DNA from 4 places in the Providencia hangzhouensis genome. Region 2 is predicted to be linked to each of the others. Evidence: predicted binding sites of a transcription regulator. Region 2 holds the regulator's gene; each other region holds the start of a gene.
The links. Region 2 encodes Fur, which represses iron uptake genes when iron is present. Its sites were predicted from a motif close to ATAATAATGAGAACNACTATCAA; they were not measured.

Region 1: PZ638_RS11990 (siderophore-interacting protein) is a predicted target of Fur. The motif match lies at 2,368-2,390, and genes of this name have one in related genera.
Region 3: sodA (superoxide dismutase [Mn]) is a predicted target of Fur. The motif match lies at 2,295-2,317, and genes of this name have one in related genera.
Region 4: PZ638_RS00825 (TonB-dependent receptor domain-containing protein) is a predicted target of Fur. The motif match lies at 3,007-3,029, and genes of this name have one in related genera.

Annotation. Positions count from the first base shown of each region.
Region 1 is NZ_CP135052.1:2,660,240-2,665,740, reverse strand. Features, by position in the region: gene phoH (phosphate starvation-inducible protein PhoH) at 1-555, shown strand, start outside; gene zinT (metal-binding protein ZinT) at 630-1,274, opposite strand; gene PZ638_RS11990 (siderophore-interacting protein) at 1,492-2,331, opposite strand; gene PZ638_RS11985 (hypothetical protein) at 2,589-3,431, shown strand; gene PZ638_RS11980 (DUF2474 domain-containing protein) at 3,437-3,568, opposite strand; gene cydB (cytochrome d ubiquinol oxidase subunit II) at 3,573-4,583, opposite strand; gene PZ638_RS11970 (cytochrome ubiquinol oxidase subunit I) at 4,573-5,501, opposite strand, start outside.
Region 2 is NZ_CP135052.1:3,145,672-3,151,172, reverse strand. Features, by position in the region: gene chiP (chitoporin ChiP) at 1-1,261, shown strand, start outside; gene PZ638_RS14325 (bactofilin family protein) at 1,437-1,970, opposite strand; gene fur (ferric iron uptake transcriptional regulator) at 2,607-3,056, opposite strand; gene fldA (flavodoxin FldA) at 3,326-3,853, opposite strand; gene ybfE (LexA regulated protein) at 4,008-4,301, opposite strand; partial or broken gene PZ638_RS14305 (type I secretion system permease/ATPase) at 4,471-5,501, opposite strand, start outside.
Region 3 is NZ_CP135052.1:84,558-90,058, reverse strand. Features, by position in the region: gene PZ638_RS00360 (Hsp70 family protein) at 1-1,355, opposite strand, end outside; gene sodA (superoxide dismutase [Mn]) at 1,550-2,176, opposite strand; gene acs (acetate--CoA ligase) at 2,594-4,549, shown strand; gene PZ638_RS00345 (DUF485 domain-containing protein) at 4,745-5,056, shown strand; gene actP (cation/acetate symporter ActP) at 5,053-5,501, shown strand, end outside.
Region 4 is NZ_CP135052.1:185,781-191,281, forward strand. Features, by position in the region: gene PZ638_RS00815 (LysR substrate-binding domain-containing protein) at 1-15, shown strand, start outside; gene PZ638_RS00820 (alpha/beta hydrolase) at 18-875, opposite strand; gene PZ638_RS00825 (TonB-dependent receptor domain-containing protein) at 937-2,991, opposite strand; gene emrA (multidrug efflux MFS transporter periplasmic adaptor subunit EmrA) at 3,840-5,012, shown strand; gene PZ638_RS00835 (DHA2 family efflux MFS transporter permease subunit) at 5,029-5,501, shown strand, end outside.

The DNA of each region.
Region 1 (5,501 bases), 490 kb from region 2:
AATGGCGAAGCGGGATGTGGTAAAACTTACATCAGTACTGCACTTGCGGCTGATGCGTTAATTCATAAAGATATCAATAAGATCATTGTGACAAGGCCCGTTCTTCAAGCGGAGGAAGATCTCGGTTTTTTACCGGGGGATATGTCAGAAAAGTTTGCGCCTTACTTTCGCCCAGTCTATGACGTCTTGGTGAAAAGGCTCGGCGCATCTTTTTTGCAATATTGTTTGCGTCCCGAAATTGCTAAAGTGGAAATAGCCCCATTTGCTTATATGCGAGGCCGAACATTTGAAAATGCCGTCGTGATATTAGATGAGGCTCAGAATGTCACAGTCACTCAAATGAAAATGTTTTTAACTCGGCTTGGTGAAAATGTGACGGTGATAGTCAATGGTGATGTGACCCAGTGTGATTTACCAGAAGGTGTGTCTTCAGGGTTAGCTGATGCATTACAACGTTTTAGTAGTGATGAAATGGTTTCAATGGTGAATTTTACTATAGAGGATTGTGTGAGATCACAATTATGCCATAAGGCATTATTGGCTTATAACCACTAATTAGCATTGCTATTAACTATATGCCCCGCGATTTACCCACGGGGCATAGGTTAGACTCCTATATAGGAAGCCGATTAGTGATAGAGCATCTCATGTACGATTTGCTCATCTGTGAGGGTATATGGGTAATAAGTTGGCCAATTTTCTAGCTGACTTAATAATTTTTCCTGAGATTCATTTCCCATATATAGGTGAAAATGCCCCGAGGCTTGTGGTTCAATAATATGGTCACTAAACTGGATAAATTTAGGCGCTTTTGAGTTTGCATCTTTGCATTCAAATAAGTAACGAACGCCTTTTTTTCCTGAAGTATAATGAAGAATTTTGTAACCGGCATAGTCATATTTACAGCTACTTACAGTACCATTTTGAGTAAACTCAATAACATCGTTTTCAATACCAATACTGTCAACATCAGTGGCATAACCTTTTTTATAATATTCACGATACTCTTCAACAGTTTTGTCTTTATTTTTCTTCGCTTTACTTTCTAGAACCTCATCAAGTTTTCCATTTAATAGTAATGGATTAACAGATTCCCAGATGCCTTGCCAGTCACTAAGAGATCTATCTTTGACGTCAGTATCTTCAAAAATCCCTTTTGAAGCTTGTAGCGCTTTCTCTGATTGTGGATGGGAGTGACTATGTGAGCCATGAGCAGCAGCAGTATAGCTAGTGAGAGCTAATGCAATATAAAGACTAGTTTTTAAAATTGCCATTTTGTACACAGTGGTTTTCCTATTTTTGTAGTGAATATAACGACCATAAAAACAATTACGTTATAACATAACATTAATGGGTATGAAAAGTATTTTAGGGCGTTTATTGTTGGGGAATATAATGGCTAACAACTTGATGAAGACAGGCAAGATCAGGAAATAAGTTCACTTATTAGAATTTATAAACCAATAAGCGAACTAAATATTTGAAGTGAAGTTAATCGTCAGGATTATCCATTACAGCATGGCGCTCATGATGGTAACCTTCCTCATCATAGCCATATCGCCAGTAAGGGATCGCATAGATATCATCACGACCAAAACCTTTTTCACGACGAATATAACGACGCAAATCACGAATAATTTGGTCTTCACCCGCAATCCAGAAAGCGCAGTCGCTGCTTGGGATGTCCCAAGACTTAAATGTGCTAATTAATTCAGCGGTTTTGGTGATATCACCACAAACCCAAATCACCTCAACTTGTTCAGGTTTTTTTAGTTCTCTTACGTCTTTTGGGTTATCTAATCGTAGTACAACTTTGCCTTGGGCATTCGCTGGCATTTTTTCTAATAATGCGGCGATAGCGGGTAGGGAACTTGAATCACCAGCCATGAAGTAATGTTGTCTGGCAGGTAATAATGGGTCTGGGCCACCTGGGTTGGTAATTCCCATCCAATTTCCTGGTTTTGCATCCCGAGCAAATAGATATGCAGGGCCAGTTGCGCCATCATGCATAGCAAATTCAATATCTATCTCGCTAACTTCTGGACGGATGGCTCTGACGGTATAGGTACGAACAAATGGGCGAGGTTTGTCTTCTGGCCAGCTACGGCCTTCTTTACTTAGGATAGGGAGTGCGGGCTGGCTGATTAAATCAGGGGCTAAAAATATTTTCAGGTGCCCACCTTCACAATCTGTTGGGTATGTATTGAGTCTTTCACCGGTGAAAGTAATACTACGAATAGATGGGCTGATATCGGTTATGGATTTGACTTGAATGAGCTGTGGTGGAGCCGGGCGGTAGATGTTTTTTTCAACAGGTTGTTCAGTGGCCACGGACGTTCTCCTATGTGTTAATGATAATTTTATTATTTGGTAATTATTATCATTATCATGAATAAATTAAAAGGTTGCAAGAGGGAAACACTGATTGCAGCTGATAAATGATGGCTACGAACTTGAGCGAGTTTAGTGCTATCAGCGGTTCTTATGGTAAATATATCGCAGTGTCTTGTGTCGTTTCTTTAAATACAAATAGGCGTGATAGATTTATGCTGCGTATCAGTTATTCACTATTATAAGAGACAATCGTCATGAGAATAAATAAACAAAGAACACAGGATATCTGTTTTTCACAATTATCACCCAGAAATGAGACGAGAATTGAATCACATATTGTTAATATTAAAAATTTATCATCACTACCTTCATTAAACTCATTATATAAGGCTGATAGCGATAAGAAACACATCACATTATTAAAAAAAGCGGATGATTGCCTGTTGCAAACACGTTCTTATTTTAAGGGAAGTCCTAATAAATCAGCAAATAAAATCAGGTTAAATCGTACTGTTCAACAACATCAAAATTGTTTAGAACAGTTAAGCAAAAATAGAGCCATTAAAGATAAAAAAGCTTTTTTACTCGCAGCCATTCAATCTAAAACGGGGAATTGCGGTGAATTAGCGGCAATTTGTTATGTTTTATCATGTCATGCTGGTCTTAATCCAAATTTTGTCCGGTTAATAGATGTGAAAAATAAACGTTTTGATCATGTTTTTTGTCAAATTGCTATCAATGGGCAAGATTATAATATTGATCCATGGGCAAATATTGTATGTAAAAAAGAAGACTATAACGACCTCTTAAAAACAAAAATAGCTGACTGGAATAGCAAAGGTAAATATTTAGCTCAAGATTTAAATTGGAGTAATATTGGAAGCTATCTTGAAACAAAAAATAGTGAAATACTGGGTGAAAATAAAATTACCATGGTAGATATCGATAATATGGTTGAAGTGTATAATGGGAAGTATAATGATTTGGATAAATTAGCCGAGGCGTCTTTTTTGCGGCGGTCAAATTCATCACACCCGACAGTGCCTTTCCTGAAAAGTCTAAAAATGCCGCGTAAAAATTTATGCGGCATTCAGTAAGTTGATTACTTCACTTTCATTCCAGCGGCGGTCATCATCAATTTAAACACTGACGAAAATGCAAATAAAGCAAGTACACTTCCGAACCAGATAATGGCCATCCAACCGAGTTTTTTCCACCAAGAGGAGGCTGCCACGTTATCAGTGGTAGCCTTGCTCTGGGGTAATTTTTCCTCTGAAGACATAGTAACTCCAATAGGTATAAACCAAAATAACAGGAATAATGAATAACGCACCCACTAACATAAAGCCTAAACTTTCGGATGGGCCTGCGGCATCACGGAAACTTATTGCAGGTGGAATGAGCGTTGGCCAGATGCTGATACCTAGACCAGTAAACCCAAGGAAAATTAACATTAAAGCCGCTAAGAATGGCACGCTGTCATGTTGTTGGCACTTAGCGTTTTTTAGGATCAACCAAGTACAGGCTAATACCAGTAACGGAACAGGTAAAAAGAAGAACAGGTTCGGCAGTGAGAACCAACGCTCAAAGATTGCCTCATTTAACATTGGGGTCCAGAAGCTGATTACTGCTATGATCGCTAACATCAGTAATGTTAATGGCCGTAGGACACGATACATGGTGCTACGTAAGTGGCCCTCCGTTTTCATGATCAACCAACCACACGCTAGTAGCGCATAAGCGACCACGAGGCCAAATCCGCAAAACAGTGGGAAAGGTGAGAACCAATCGAAATAACCACCCATGTAAACACGGTTTTCCACATGGAAGCCTTGGATAAAGGCACCAACTACCACACCTTGAACAAAGGTGGCAAAAATTGAACCCCAAATAAAGGCGTGATCCCAATGGCGGCGGTGTGATTCATCCGCTCTAAAGCGAAACTCAAAGGCGACACCACGGAAAATCAAGGCCAATAACATGAAAGTTAATGGAATTGACAGGGCATCAAGGACAATCGCATAAGCGAGAGGAAAAGCACCAAATAGTGCTGCCCCACCTAAAACCAACCAAGTTTCATTGCCATCCCACACAGGGGCAACGCTATTCATCATCAGATCACGGTCTTGGCTGTCTTTTAGCGCAGGGTAAAGGATCCCGATGCCTAAATCGAACCCATCCATAACAATATACATCAACATACTAAATACGATGATGACAAACCAAATGAGAGGTAAATCAATGCCCATGAGCTGCGTCCTCCGCGATGCCTTTACGAATTAATTTCATCATGTACATGTAGCCGATACCGAACACCCCACCGTAAACCACAAAGAAGGCGATTAAACTGATACTCATGTGCATTTCACCATGTGCACTGACTGCATCAGAGGTTCGTTGTAGCCCATAAACAACCCATGGCTGTCGGCCTATTTCTGTTGTAAACCAACCCGCTAAAATGGCAATCAAACCAGAAGGAGCCATGACGAACATAAAGCGTAGGAAGGTTTTGGATTCATACAGGTTTTTACGATAACGTAGCCATAAACCCCAGACTCCAGCCGCGATCATTAATAAGCCGAGCCCGACCATTACGCGGAATGACCAAAACACCATAAACACGTTAGGCCTATCTTCTGGCGCGTATTCTTTTAACGCAGGCACTTGTTTGTCGATACTGTGGGTTAAAATCAGGCTTGCTAAATAAGGGATTTCGATAGCAAATTCTGTTTTTTCTTTTTCTTGGTTTGGTATACCAAATAAGATAAGCGGAGTGGCTTCTCCAGGTTTATTTTCCCAGTGACCTTCCATTGCAGCCACTTTAACAGGTTGATGTTTAAGTGTGTTTAGGCCGTGAGCATCACCGATTAAAGCTTGAACAGGGGCTAACACTAAAATCAACCACAGGGACATGGAAAACATTTTTTTCATGGCACTGGATTTATTGCCTTTGAGTAAATGCCATGCCGCAGAAGCACCAATAAAGAATGCCGCAGCAAGGAAAGCAGCCGTGGTCATGTGCAATAAACGGTATGGAAACGATGGGTTGAAAATAACCGCAAGCCAATCAACAGGAACGATACGCCCATCGATGATTTCGAAACCTTGCGGTGTTTGCATAAAACTGTTAGATGCCAAAATCCAGAAAGTGGAAATGATGGTACCTA
Region 2 (5,501 bases):
CTACTGGCAACGAGATCGTTCACGTAAAGATTTAGACTCTAATAGTGATAAATATAAAAAGTATGCGGATAATCTTAAACACTCAACGTTTAATGCCAGCCTAGATTTCTCATCCGGCTATTTTCAGGACATTATTGGGCTTGATTTAGCGGGTTTTACAGCTATTGAGCTATCGAACAGTGGGCCTGCTGCACCAAATGAAATCGGTTTTAGTGACGCAAAATCACGTTGGGATGAAAAATGGACAGGGGATCGTAGTGGTGTGACTTTTTATAAAGCGGCTGCAAAATTGAAATATGGCCCTTTCTGGGGGAGAGGCGGCTATATTCAACCAACGGGGCAAACGCTATTAGCATCCCATTGGAGTTATATGCCTGGAACATACCGTGGATTAGAGGTGGGCGGGGTGTTTGATTTTGAGCAAAATGGTGAACTCAGCATGTCCTATATGTGGACCGACCGCTATAAAGCACCTTGGTACCGCAGTATGTATGATTTTCGTGAAGCGGATGGTAAAACTGGGATCAGCTATTTACAATCAATTGGTTTCAAATATGACTTTAAAAACAACTTAGTTCTTGAAGGGGCATATGGGCAAGCAAAAAGCTATATGGACCAATATTTTGCCAAGGTTTCCTATGCTGTTCCTGTTGTAGACCGTGATTTACGTATGTCTTATCAATTTTATGGGGCAAAAGACAAAGTTTCAGACGGCGGAGTTAATGATGTTTATGACGGTTTAGCTTGGTTGCAAGCGATGACATTAGGTTACACCTACGATGAATTTGATTTTAAATTAGAGGGAACCTATGTAAAAGCTAAAGGTAATCAAGGTTATTTCCTACAGCGTATGACCCCTGGTTGGGCAACATCAAATGGCCGCATGGATATTTGGTGGGATGGCCGTTCAGACTGGAATGCTAATAATGAAAAAGCCGTTATGGCTGGTGTTATGTATGATTTAAAAAATTGGGATTTAGCTGGATGGAAAGTCGGAACCTCATATATTTATGGTTGGGATGCTAAACCAAGTACGAATAGCCAATATGCTCAAGATGTACGCTTAAAAGAAAGTGCATGGAACTTTGATATTTTATATACCGTGCAGTCAGGTAGAGCAAAAGATACGCTATTTAAGCTACATTTTACCAAATATGATAATCATACAGATATTCCGAGTTATGGTGGTGGTTATGGAAATATTTTCCAAGATGAAAAAGATATTAAGTTTATGGTAATGATGCCATTTACTGTATTCTAGAGTAGAAAATATTTTAGTAACAAATGACTGCTATAGGGGAACTATGGCAGTCATTTGCCTAGATAGGAAAGAGGTTTGCTATATATTTTAATATTAATGAGATGTTTTAATAAGTGTAAATACTGATATAAAAATTGAAAATAAGGTGGGTATATTCACCTTATTTTTATGGTGACTACAAAGAAGCGTTATTTACACTTTCATTGGGTATGATAGCGTCTTGTTTTAGCTTATCTTTTAATATGGTAACTTTTTCCGATTGATGAGGAGGATTTTTAATTTGAGCATGGCCAGATAAAACCCCACCCTTTTTAATCGATAAGCTACTGTAATGGATAGTACCGTGGATTTCGCCATTATTTTCAATACAAATAGTATCAGATAAGCACTCACCTTCAATACGCCCATTAACTACCAGCTCTTTACAGGTAATATTTCCCGTGACTTGGCCGTTTAACATGACTTTAACAGTATTATCTTTTCCTGTTATATTTCCAATGACTTTTCCATAGATATGTACTTGCTCATTAGAGGTAATATTCCCTTCAAAAATAACGTCCCTAGAGATAACCGTATTCGATTTTTCTTCACTAATAGTAGGCGTTGATAGTGTAATTTGTTCTTCTATCTTTGCAGTCACTTCAGGCTCATTACTTATAGAAGGGGACGTCGATGTAGGCGTGGGCTTGTTTTGTCTTTTGGTGAACATTTTACTTACCTTTTTTTGATTGAAGTATAAGATCAAGAATAGCACTGATAATACGAACGAAAATAAGGTGATAGATAAATAGCTAAAAAACCACCCTATTAAAGTAAGAAACCAGAAGAAAAAACTTGTGTTGAGAAAAAGATATGTTTTTTTCATCAGATAATCTCTTACAAATTACTAAAATACGTAATTAGTTTAGTCAATAAATGTAATTGTGCATTTAAAGTGTATTTTAACTTTATGGCTACATTTGAATCATCAACTTTCTAAATTATAGTTAAAATAATAGAAAGGAAATAAAATAATTTTTATATAGTATGAAAAATTAGAAAACATCTATAATGTTATTTATATACCACTTTGATATATAAGTATAATTCTAGATGATAGAATATATTCATCAGTGAAATAATATAAGGGTTTTGATTTGAATTGCAACTATTATAGTTTCTAGGAAAATTTTTTATTAACTAAAAATTGTAGTGATAAATAGTTAAATTTAAGTTATTCATCATAAATTATCACTAATTGAGTGAAAAAAATATGGATATTTAAAATAAAAAACCCTGATAAAGTTTATTATCAGGGTTTTGGTATTTTTAACCATTACGTTTTATCAGCGATGGTTGAATACTATTACTCTTTTGCTTCGTGTGCGTCAGCATTATCACGGCAATCACCATCTGCGCAATGACCATATAGATATAAACTATGGTTAGATAGTTTAATGCCATGGCGAGCAGCGATATTTTTTTGGCGAGTTTCAATGGATTCGTCAGTAAACTCAATCACTTTTCCACAATCTAAACAGATTAAATGATCATGGTGATGTTGCTGAGTTAACTCGAATACAGATTTACCACCCTCGAAGTTGTGACGGGTTACGATACCTGCATCATCAAATTGGTTTAACACGCGGTATACGGTTGCTAACCCGATCTCTTCGCCCATATCGATCAGCTTTTTATAGAGATCTTCCGCACTGACGTGGTGGCACTCAGGCTCTTGAAGTACTTCCAAAATTTTTAATCTTGGAAGAGTGACTTTGAGTCCAGCATTTTTCAATGCTTTGTTGTTGTCTGTCATGCGGGTTTGTCCTGTATCTTAAATCATAAATTTAACAATAATGAGACATTTTTAACATCAATACAGTTGTCTTCTAAACTGATTTACAATTATAGGCATGGAAAATAAAAATAGAAACCATGCATTGTCTCATTATTTTGATAATCTCTTGAGAACCTATCCTATTAGGATACCTTATCGGTTATTTTAGATTACGCCACTGGCTTAGGTGATTCATTTTGTACAAGACAGTGGTGCAATCTATGGGTAAGGTTTCTTTATATGATCTATTAGCCTAAAATTTCAGCTAAAGACATTTCTTCAGAGATTTGTTTTACCCATGCATCAACACGTTCATCAGTTAGCTCAGGTTGACGATCTTCATCAATAGCTAAACCAACAAAGTGGTTGTCATCTGCCATACCTTTGGATACTTCAAAGTGATAACCTTCTGTTGGCCAATGACCAACAATAACAGCACCACGAGGCTCAATAATATCGCGGATCGTACCCATAGCATCACAGAAATATTCAGCGTAGTCTTCCTGGTCTCCACAACCAAATAAGGCGACAAGTTTACCTTCGAAATCAATTTCTTCGAGAGTAGGGAAGAAATCATCCCAATCACATTGAGCTTCACCATAATACCAAGTTGGAATACCGAGAAGTAGAATATCAAAAGCTTCAATATCTTCTTTACTACATTTTGCGATATCGTGAACTTCTGCTACATCTTTGCCCAATCTTTCTTGGATCATTTTGGCAATATTTTCTGTGTTACCTGTGTCACTTCCGAAGAAAATGCCTATGACTGCCATAAAGTGATTAACCTCTTGTTTTTCTAAGAGGACTAGAGGTGAAAATTCGCCTTCTAGAGCCCATTTAGAACGAAAATAGATAGAATATTACGCCTTATTCTGGCGAAAAAATGATGCTAAGTCTGTCAAATTTGTGTGATTTATCAAGATAACGTTATTTGAGTATTGATGTGTTAACATGCTCAAGTTGTGACATCAAAATTTCTTCGATCAATTCACTACGGCTTATATTTTTATCTTCAGCTAACTGATTCAATATCACGACAGCTTCTTCGTTCAGTTTCAATTCAACTCTACGCAATCCTTTCACTTTATCTCGTTTCAGTTGGTTGCGTTTGTTGATCCTCAGTTGTTCATCCCGTGATAGCGGGCTTGTTTTAGGTCGCCCAGGCCTTCGTTCCTCAGCGAACAAATCTAGTGTAGTTCGATCCGTTTGTTCTTTTGCCATGTCTATAACTGCTAAAAGGGTGTGCCAGTAATTCAGCGCGCCATGATACCCTAGCTAATCCCCTTGTGCTATAGCTTCATCTACGATGATTTGGTTTAATCGGTTGTAAAATGAGCGCTTTTAGTAAAAAAGCACCACTTGCTATAGGTGTGATGCTTTTTTATCCGTGTTATTGCGTTTGTTGGCGCCATAAATTGGCGTATAAGCCATTTGATTTGAGCAAGTTTTCGTGTGTATCCATTTCGTGTACTTCTCCTTGGCAAATAACACATATCCTATCAGCATGCATAATCGTGTTGAGTCGGTGAGCAATACTAATGACTGTTCTTCCTTGCGTAATTAAAGGCATATTTTCCATAATGGCAGCTTCTGACTCGTAATCGAGCGCAGAAGTGGCTTCATCGAGAATTAAAATGTCTGGTTCGGTGAGTAAAGCGCGCGCAAGTGCAATTCTTTGACGTTGACCACCTGAAAGGTTCAAGCCTTTTTCTGATAAGGGATAATTAAAATTATCAGGCAATGCCATAATAAAGTCATATGCTCCAGCTAATTTTGCTGCGTGAATAACTTGTTCGTGAGTCGCTTGCGGGTGGCTTAAACGAATATTCTCTGCAATAGAACCGACGAATAAAGTGCTTTCTTGTAATACAACGCTCATTTTTCGGCGTAATGACACAGTATCTGCGACAGCTAAATCCATGCCATCAACAATAACTTGCCCATGTTGTGGTACATAAAGTCGTTGTAATAATTTCGTTAAGGTGCTTTTTCCAGAACCAGAAGGGCCAGTAATCCCAATAAATTCACCAGAATTAACCATTAATGACAAATTATTGATAACTTCAGGCGTATCAGGTTGATAACGAAAGCGGATGTTTTGAAACTCGATTTTTCCGTGAATATTTGAAGTGTTTGCAATCCCTTTACGTTCATTTTCTACAGGTTCATCAAGAATATCTCCCACCCGACGCAATGAAATGATGGTATGTTGGAAATCTTGCCAAACCTGGGCAAATCGCAATACAGGTTGTGTAACATGCGCGCTTAGCATATTAAATGCCACTAATTCGCCAGGAGAAATCCCACCGTTTAATACCTCCTTGACACCAACCCACAAAAGAATTGCGGTAGTTATTTTACTCACGAGAGTCATTAACTGAGAGGCAACTTCACTGCGCATTGATACTTTAAAGCTTTGAG
Region 3 (5,501 bases), 1.5 Mb from region 2:
GTAAACCTAACTTCAATCGTCACTTCCCCGGCTGGTCGTGGAGGAATATCTATCTTTAATTCCCCAAGGAAAACATTATCTTTGACTAGGCGAGCTTCACCTTGATATACCTTGAGTAAAATATGCTCTTGGTTATCTACAATTGTACTTAGCTCCTGCATCTTACTGATAGGCAAGAAATTATTGCGTTCAATAATAGGAAGATAGTAACCAAATTCAAAACGCTCACCATGCTGTTTCGTGGTATCAACCCCCAATGAAAATGGCATGACATCGGTTAAAACGATATCATCCAAAGCGCAATCTGCCATTACCATACCTGCTTGGACACCAGCCCCTAAAGCAACTGCCTCATCAGGATTTAAATCATGCCGTGGAAATCGCCCGAAAAGACGAGCTACGGTTTGTCTAACGAGAGGCATACGTGTCGCCCCTCCCACTAGCAATATATCGTCAAGATCATTAAGCGAAAAACGGGAGTCATGCAATGCCTGTAAAATAGGTTGTTGAAGACGAGCTAATAAAGGCTGACAACAAGTAGCTAGCTCTTGTTCTGTCATTTTCCATTCAAAATCTGACTCATTCCAATGCATAGAAACATAGCATTCTGGTGCTTGACTCAAGGCTAACTTGAGATGTTCCGCCAATTTCAATAATTCAGGCCGTATCAGAAACTTATCTTTGTGTAATTCGGGGTACTTTTTCAACATCCATTGATAAATCACTTCACGAAAATCATCACCGCCTAAGCGTACATCACCACTACTAGCACAAACTTCGATAACGCCTTCAAACATATCGATGATCGATACGTCAAACGTGCCCCCTCCTAGGTCAAATGTGAGGTATTTATGTTCTTTATTTTCGAGTAACCCAAAAGCAAGTGAAGCGGCTGTTGGCTCATTTAATAACCTTACAACATTCAATCCAGCAAGCTGCCCCGCTGTTTTAACTGCGCGGCGCTGGACGTCATTAAAATAAGCAGGAACTGTAATTATGGCGTCTTTGACGGCATAACCTAACCATGCTTCAACATCATCTTTAAGTTGACGTAACAACAAAGCGGAGACTTCTTCAGCACGAAATACAAGCTTACCTAGTGTTATAGTGGCATCGGTTCCCATATAACGTTTGAAACTCGCTTTAGTTATATTAGGATGACTTTGTAAACGTTCATGAGCAGCTTGTCCTACGATAATCTGGCCTTCATCATCTAAACCAACCACAGAAGGTGTTAGAACGTTTCCTTGTAGATTAGGAATTAGGACTGATTTGCCATCTAACCACAAACTTACCGCACTGTTACTTGTCCCAAGGTCAATCCCCATGACTAAGTGTGTTGCTAAACGATCCATTTTTATTTATTCCTTATTTATCAACAAACTAAATCCATATCATTATTGAAATAAATTAATAACCAATATTTTAAATGATAATGAGTTTTATTTAACAATAAAAAGTAAAGTTTTGGAATCGATATCAAATTGTAGGCATAAAAAAAGCGCAGCATTAACGCTGCGCTTATAGCAAATTACGTTATCTTATAAGATTATTTAGCTTTCGCTGCAAAACGTGCCGCTGCTTCATCCCAGTTCACAACTGACCAGAATGCTTTAATATAATCAGGACGGCGGTTTTGGAATTTCAGATAATAAGCGTGTTCCCATACGTCTAAACCGATGATTGGGTAACCAGATGCGCCTGAAATAGCCTCACCCATTAATGGGCTGTCTTGGTTCGCTGTTGAAACTACAGCTAATTTACCGTCATCTTTCAGAACCAGCCATGCCCAACCAGAACCGAAACGGGTTGCAGCTGCTTTTTCAAACAGTTCTTTGAATGCATCAACGCTACCGAAATCACGCTCAATCGCAGCTTTTAATTCGCCTTTTAATTCAGTACCTAATTTCAAACCTTTCCAGAACAGACTATGGTTTGAGTGGCCACCTGCGTTGTTACGAACAAACGTACGTTGATCAGCAGGAATTTGGTCTAATTTTTGAATCAGAACATCGATATCTAAACCTGCTAATTCAGGTAGTTTTTCTAACGCTGTATTGGTGTTAGTCACATAGGTTTGATGGTGCTTAGTATGGTGGATTTCCATGGTTTGCTTGTCAAAATGTGGTTCCAACGCATCATAAGCATAAGGTAAAGCAGGTAATGTATAACTCATATTATTGTCTCCAGTGACGTAAATACCGCTATGTTTCTCATTTTTACCACAAGGCTCATAGGGTAAACACTTGCGTAACTTCGCACCTTGTGAATAACTATCTATTATAGTTATTTTACTGTTAATGAAAATCATTATCAAACCCATGAGAAATGTATGGATATTTATATTCGCTATGAGAACTTGTTTATTCAGTAACTAATACCAACAACCCCGCCATTTATTTTTCTTTAAATCTACCTTTTATTATATTTTTAGATTTATATGTCAATTTGACATTTAGCATCAAATGATAATCCTGCAAATCTCATTACAATTAATACGTGATCTTCCGCGCAAAAGAAAAACAAATTTAAAAATCGTGCTTTAGTTAACCATTTTTTGACATAGTATTAACATCTGCAAGGAGATAATAATATGACTCAAATAACTAAACATCCCGTTCCTGCTGAAATTGCAAAAAATGCCCTGATAAACGAACAACAGTATAACGATGAGTACCAACGCTCGATTCAAGACCCTGAAGGATTTTGGGGCGAAAAAGGAAAAATCGTTGATTGGATTAAACCGTACACTCGTGTTAAAAACACCTCTTTTGACCCCGGGCACATCGATATCCGCTGGTTTGAAGACGGTACATTAAATTTAAGTGCTAACTGTTTGGATCGCCATCTGGCTGAAAAAGGCGACCAAACTGCGATTATTTGGGAAGGCGATGACCCTTCATCGTCAAAAAATGTCACTTACCGCGAACTGCACCATGATGTTTGTCAGTTTGCGAATGTCCTAAAACAACAAGGGATCCGTAAAGGTGATGTCGTCGCCATTTACATGCCGATGGTTGTCGAAGCTGCTGTCGCGATGCTAGCTTGTGCTCGTATTGGTGCTATACATACGGTCATTTTTGCTGGTTTCTCCCCTGAGGCGGTCTCTGGTCGCGTTATCGACTGTAAAGCGAAGCTTATCATCACTGCAGATGAAGGCTTACGTGCTGGCCGTGCAATTCCATTAAAGAAAAATGTAGATGACGCACTCGCCAACCCACAAGTCACAACGGTTTCTAATGTGATTGTTTACCAACGCACAGGCAACGCGCCGAGCTGGATAGAAGGCCGTGATCTCTGGTGGCACGACGTCATCAAAGGCGTCAGTGCAGATTGCCCTCCAGAAGAAATCAACGCAGAAGACCCGCTGTTCATCCTATATACCTCAGGCTCTACAGGTAAACCGAAAGGCGTTCTGCATACCACTGGCGGTTATTTAGTCTATGCCACACTGACATTTAAATACACCTTCGACTACCATCCAGGTGAAGTCTATTGGTGTACTGCAGATGTAGGCTGGGTAACAGGCCATAGCTATTTGTTATATGGGCCATTATCCAATGGCGCTAAAACATTAATGTTCGAAGGGGTACCTAATTACCCAGAAGTTAACCGAATGAGCCAAGTGGTTGATAAACACCAAGTCAATATCCTTTATACTGCCCCAACGGCTATCCGCGCATTAATGGCCGAAGGCGATAAAGCCATTGAAGGTACAGATCGCAACTCATTACGAATTCTCGGCTCCGTGGGGGAACCCATTAACCCTGAAGCTTGGGAATGGTTCTATAAAAAAATTGGTAACAGCCGCTGCCCTGTTGTCGATACATGGTGGCAAACCGAAACAGGTGGTTTCATGATCACACCACTTCCGGGGGCAACCATGTTAAAGCCAGGGTCTGCAACATTGCCATTCTTTGGTGTTCGCCCTGCATTAGTCGATAACCTTGGTGAACCTATCGAAGGCGCCACAGAAGGTAACTTAGTGATTGTTGATTCATGGCCGGGCCAAGCCCGAACCTTATTCGGCGATCACGAACGCTTCGAGCAAACCTACTTCTCAACCTTTAAAGGCATGTACTTTAGTGGTGATGGTGCTCGTCGTGATGAAGATGGTTATTACTGGATCACTGGCCGTGTTGACGATGTACTGAATATTTCGGGCCACCGTTTAGGTACCGCAGAAATAGAATCAGCGCTCGTTGCACATCCGAAAGTGGCTGAAGCTGCCGTGGTCGGTATTCCTCATAATATTAAAGGCCAAGCAATCTATGCTTATGTCACATTAATATCTGGGGTTGAGCCATCACCAGAGCTATACACCGAAGTTCGCAACTGGGTTCGTAAGGAAATCGGCCCTATTGCCACCCCGGATGTACTTCACTGGACGGATTCACTACCCAAAACCCGTTCCGGTAAAATCATGCGTCGCATCCTACGAAAAATTGCATCAGGAGACACCAGTAATTTCGGAGATACCTCCACTCTGGCTGATCCAGGTGTTGTCGAAAAACTACTCGAAGAAAAACAGTCTATGAGTATGTCATAACGCCAAAAGGCCAACTCATAGAGGCGGCCTTACATACATCCCAACAAGATGGTTTACTCTAAATAATTCGAGGTGCAGCTAGGCGACAAGCGAACGAAACACGAGGAGCATACATAAGTATGTGACTCGTGTGAGTGAGTGCAGTCAACAAAGCTGCAACTTGAAGTATGACGAGTATAACAGAGGAGAACTCTGATGAATGCTACTGCTTACGAAAAGGTAGAGGATAACCCTCGCTTTCAAGAACTGGTTAGGAAACGTAGTCGCTTTTCATGGTTGTTATCTGCAATAACGCTCGTGCTGTATGTGGGTTTTATTTTTCTTATCGCTTTTGACCCAAGTTGGCTTGGAACACCAATATCCGAAGGTTCATACATAACAAGAGGGATCCCTGTTGGTGTAGGACTAATCGTCATTTCGTTTTTACTTACAGGGCTTTACGTCATCCGAGCCAACGGTGAATATGACCGCTTAACGGCAGAAATTTTAAAAGAGGTAGAAAAATGAAAATATTGCTCTCACTCATTCTCTTTTTTACCTCATCAATGGCGTTTTCTGATGCATTGACAGGGGATGTTGAACGCCAGCCTGTAAATATTCAGGCGATTGTGATGTTCTTACTGTTTGTCGGCTTCACTCTGTATATTACCTACTGGGCGTCAAAAAGAACGCGTTCTCGCTCTGATTACTACACTGCGGGCGGGAAAATTACTGGTTTCCAAAACGGGATGGCTATCGCGGGTGACTTTATGTCTGCAGCCTCCTTCTTAGGGATCTCTGCTCTGGTTTATACCTCTGGCTATGATGGCTTAATCTACTCGATTGGCTTCTTAATTGGCTGGCCGATCATTCTATTCTTAATTGCCGAGCGCTTACGTAATTTAGGTCGCTATACCTTCGCTGATGTTGCTTCTTATCGATTAAAACAAAGACCCATTCGGATTCTATCTGC
Region 4 (5,501 bases), 1.6 Mb from region 2:
AAACCCATCAATTAGTATTATTGGCTAGCGACATCAAGGGCTTTATCGATGGCGTCAGGGATCACTGAACCGTGGTTTTTGCCGTCGAACAACATAAATTCACAGTGCCTTTGGTGGTTTGCAATTTCAGTGCAAACTTGGCGTGTGCTAATCCAACTTTTGCGCATTTGGTAATTTTTCACCTGTTCGGTGCTGAGTTTGGATAAATCAGGGCTCTCTTCTAAACCACCTAAAGTCACAAACAGGGGGGAACTGGCCTGTTTAGCTGTCAATTTTGCTAAATCCACCATACTTCCTTTGCCCCACCATAATGACGGGCTGGCAGAAACATAAAACTGGAAATCATCCGGCTGTTGTTGGTATGCCATCAAGGTAAATAATCCGCCAAATGAATGGCCAAATAGGGTTTGCTTGCTTTTATCAATAGGAAACCGTTGTTCTGCCCATGGGCGGACTGTGTCAGTTAAATATTGGTATAGCGCAGGGGAGCCGCCCCCTTGTTTAAAATCTTCACCGGCAACGGGTGGGGTATAGTCGTAAGTTCGCCATGCTTTTGGAAAGGCTTCGTCAATGGGGTAACCAATCCCAATAATAATCGGTAGTTTATCCGCTGGCAGCTTTTCAACTGCGCGATTAACCGCTTTGGGGTATAAACCATTGCCATCAAGCATATACAGGACAGGGCGTTGTGCGGTGATATTATAGGGCACTGCACTGTAAATGCGCAGCGCACGGTCACCGTAGGCCATATCCGTTTGTTGGATATCATAAAATTGGCTGACTTGCTCGTCCATACTCGGGATAGTTTGGCTTGGGCGGGAAAATGCGGAACTGGTCATACACAGCAATATGCCACTTAATATGATTTTATTCATTTATTGAGTCTATTTAAGGGTTTTGAGGGTATACCTGAAACAGGCATACCCTCAGAGTTAATTAGAAACTAACGTTAACGTTCGCCCAATAACGGCGTCCGTCTTCAACATCCCAGTTGCCATCAACTTTATCAATTTTAGGTCCTTTTTCATTACCAATATTTAGCACCGCAAAGTTCAGTTTAGTGTTTTTAAATAATTGATAGGTTGCGCCGACATCCATAGTGGTATAGCCACTACGATAGCGAGGCACTTTAGAACCATTACGTTGTGCTGCCCACACCTGTTTTCCTTCATAATGCGCACGTGTGTATAAAGTGAGGTCTTCATTGAAGTTCCAATCCAATTTCGCATTAGCAATATGTTTTGGTGTTTTATCCAATGGATAACCTTTTAAGGAAATACCGTTACCTAATTTCTCATCATCACTTTTACGTTCGGAATCGGTGTATGTGTAATTTAGGTTAAGATTCCAATCCTGTGCGATAGGAATACCTGTTGCAACTTCAACACCTTTGATGTTCGCTTTACCCACATTATCGTAGGTATATAACGTGAGGTTAGGGTGGTTAGGGTCGGGTTGGTTAAGTGAGTAGCTAGTTAGCTTGTTTTTGAAGTCGGTATTAAAGAACGTTAAACTCGCATTAAAGCCAGACTCATGGTTATAGGCAATACTGATTTCTTCACTAACGCTTTTTTCCGGTTTTAGGTCTGGGTTACCGTAGATAATCCCGTTCCCCCCTTGGGTAGAGGTGCCATAACCTTTACTGATTTCACGTAATGTAGGTGCGCGGAAAGCAGAAGAAACGCCCCCTTTAATGGTGATCTCATCCGTCAGATAATAAACGGCATAACCCCTTGGGTTCCAATGGTTACCATAAGTTTCGTGGTGATCTAAACGTAGTCCACCAGTTAAGATCAGATCATCCGTTGCGGTAAATTCATTTTCGACAAACAGTGCTGATTGATCGACTGACATACTGGTTTTTTCCATTACGCCTTTTGAGACCAAGGAGCTGTCTTTGAGTTTTGAGTACTGATATTGCCCGCCGACGGTTAAGATGTTGTCCGGCAGGAAAGCCACCACTTTTCCATCAACAACGGTATTGGTAATTTCGGGTACGCGGTCTTCATAACCGCCTTCCCAATGCCCTGTTGTTTGATTACGGTCTTGGGATTTTATTTTACGTTTGGTTTTTTCTTGGTAAACACTGAGCTCAGTATTAAAAGAATCCCACTCACCTTTATAAGTCAGAGCTGCATGGTTGCGGTCATTATGCCACTCTTCTTTGGAATTATATTGCTTGTCCCCACCACGAATTTCATATTCAGATCCAGATTTACCTGGTGTCGATGTTTTCTCTTGGGTGCTACGACCCGCTTCTAATAAGAACGTTTGGTTCTCTTGTGGTGTAAAGGTTAATTTGGCTGTTAAGCTGCGGTTATCACGTTGATGATGACCTTCTAAGATTTTATCTTCCTGACGGTAGTTACCACCACCATACAATTGCAGGCCGAGTTTATCTTGAATTAATGGACCAGATAGGTAGAAGTTACCGTCGGTTGAATTACCGCTATCACTGTTTTCTTGGATAATTGCGCCGGTTGTCACACTACCGTGCCATTCATTGGTCACTTTTTTGGTGATGATATTGATAACACCACCCATCGCATCAGAACCATACAGGGAGGACATAGGTCCACGGATCACTTCGATGCGTTCAATCGCTTCGACAGGTGGCATAAAGCCCGCTTCAAAACCACCGCTCCCATTTGGACGTGATTCACGGCTATTTTGACGACGCCCATCGACCAATATCAACGTGTATTCGCCGGGTAAGCCACGGATATTAATATCTTGTTTGTTGGCGGCCCCAACGATACTCACCCCTTCCACGTCTTTAACGGCATCGGCGAGGTCACGGACAGGTTTATTTTGTAATTGGTCTGCACTGATCACGGTCACACTAGCAGGAGCATCACGCAGTTGTTGCGAGAAGCCTGACGCACTGACGACCATGGTATCTGTTTTATTGTCTGCTGCTGTAGCGCTAAATGAAGATAAAGCCGCACAAACACCGGCGGCAATAAGGGTGTAGTGATATTGCAAAGTCATAGTTATCCCTAGTAAATATAAATGAGAATGATAATTATATTGTTTGCGAATATTATCACTAAAACATATCAAAAATAAATAATGAGCTAGCTAATTTATGAGCAATATTTGATCTCAGCTAAGAATTTTCACCTAAGGTGTTTTCCCCCCTTTTACCGTTTTTACCAAGCGTGACGAAAAATTAAGGCTTAACTTTGGTTTATGGTGTTTATCGGTGTGTAAATCTACTCTAGCGCCAACGTTCACTAAAAAAATTTGAGTTATATGAAACATACATTCAAAATTAGCCCGTATCCTTGGGGATAACCTCGTTAACCTAATGAATAATATTAAGTACTGGTAAAGAGATAAAAGCCGGCCGATAGGCCAGCAATACTAGCGTACTTCGTTACTCTATTAAGCATCGTATTGAGTTTATTAATGTTGTATTGATGAGGACAAAAATGAAAATCGAGACAATCAGTGGTATTAAAAAGCAAGCGGCAGCCCGTGATCAAAAATGAAAACTCCAAGTTAAGAAATCATAAATATAGCTTAATAAATAGGGGCGTCACATCTAAAAAAGAATGTCGATAATTGAATGATTGATTTTTATTACGAGTAAATATTATTTAATATATTTTTAATTTTCACTTTCAATCTAATTAAGAATGATTTTGATTAAATTGATAATAAACATCAATTTAATGCTTGATTTGATTTGCTTTTAATTAGTTGTTTCATATCAATGAATTAATGGTTTTTTGTTGGGATTAATTTGATTGTAAATTATTAGCTATTGCTTTATTACATATAGTTCGTAAATATATAGGAAGAATTAATATTGATTTCAGAACTTGAGAGTTATTATGAGTCAAGATACCCATTCAGAAACACATAATCAAAAAACGACGAATGAAAAACGCAGAACAATATGGATGGTGATAGCCACAATAATTATCATTCTATTATTTGTAGCCTACGGTGCTTATTGGTTTTTAGTTTTACGCTTTCAAGAATATACCGATGATGCCTATGTATCTGGCTTGCAAATCCCGATAGTTGCGCAAACAACGGGTAATGTTACTCAAGTTAACTTTGAAAACACCGACTTGGTAAAGGCGGGTGATGTACTCGTTGTATTAGATAAAACTAACGCCCGCTTAGCATTCGAACAAGCCAAACATGATTTAGCAACAACCGTGCGCAAAACCAAAGAGCTCTATATCAATGGTGATGAATATCAAGCGCAAATTCAAAAAAACCGGGTGACACTTGCGCAAGCGCAAAAAGATTATCAACGTCGTGTGGCTTTAGGCCGCAGCGGTACCATTTCGAAGGAAGACTTACAGCACTCCCAAGAAGCGGTGCAACTTGCTCAGGCAGCTCTGGATATTTCTATTCAACAATATAATGCCAACCGTGCGTTGTTGCGTAATACGGAGCTTAAAAAACAACCAGCAATTCAGCAAGCGGCTGATAGCGTACGCAGTGCGTGGATAAACTTACAACGTACTGAAATTAAAAGCCCGATGACGGGGTATGTTTCACGGCGTAATGTTCAAGTTGGTTCTCAAGTCAGTCCACAGAGCTCTTTAATGGCCATTGTGCCTGTCCAGCCTGTTTGGGTAGATGCAAACTTCAAAGAAACCCAACTGGAAAAAGTCCGTATTGGGCAACCCGTGACGATTAACAGTGATTTTTACGGAGATGATATCGTTTATAACGGTACCGTTGTCGGGCTTGATATGGGAACCGGCAGTGCTTTCTCATTATTACCTGCCCAAAACGCGACAGGGAACTGGATTAAAGTCGTACAGCGCTTGCCTGTACGCGTTGAATTAGACCCTGAGCAGGTGGCGAAGCACCCATTACGCATTGGGTTATCCATGAATGTCACCATAGATATTAAAGACCAGAATGGCCCTGTTTTAGCGGAAGTCCAGCGTACAGCACCAGCATTTGAAAGTGATGTGTTGGTCTTAAACTTAAGTGATGTCGACCACATCATCGACACCATTATCAGCGATAACGCAGACTAGCTTGAAAGGAGCCGTTGTGGCAGATATTCAACCACTTAAGGGTGCAAAACTGGTATGGGCAACCATTGCGTTGTCCCTTGCGACCTTCATGCAGGTGCTTGATTCCACGATTGCTAACGTGGCTATCCCGACTATTGCCGGTGACCTTGGGGTTTCTATGTCTCAAGGGACATGGGTGATTACCTCTTTTGGCGTATCGAATGCGATTTCAATTGCCATTTCTGGTTACTTAGCGAAGCGTTTTGGTGAAATCCGTGTTTTCTTATGGGCAACGGCACTTTTCACATTATTTTCATTACTTTGTGGGTTTTCCGATAGCCTTGGTATGCTGATTTTATACCGCGTATTGCAAGGGGCCGTCGCCGGGCCAGTGATCCCGCTTTCGCAAAGTCTTATCATGCGTTGCTATCCGCCAAAAATGCAAAATATGGCGTTAGCATTTTGGTCGATGACGATTATTTTAGCCCCAGTATTCGGTCCTATTTTTGG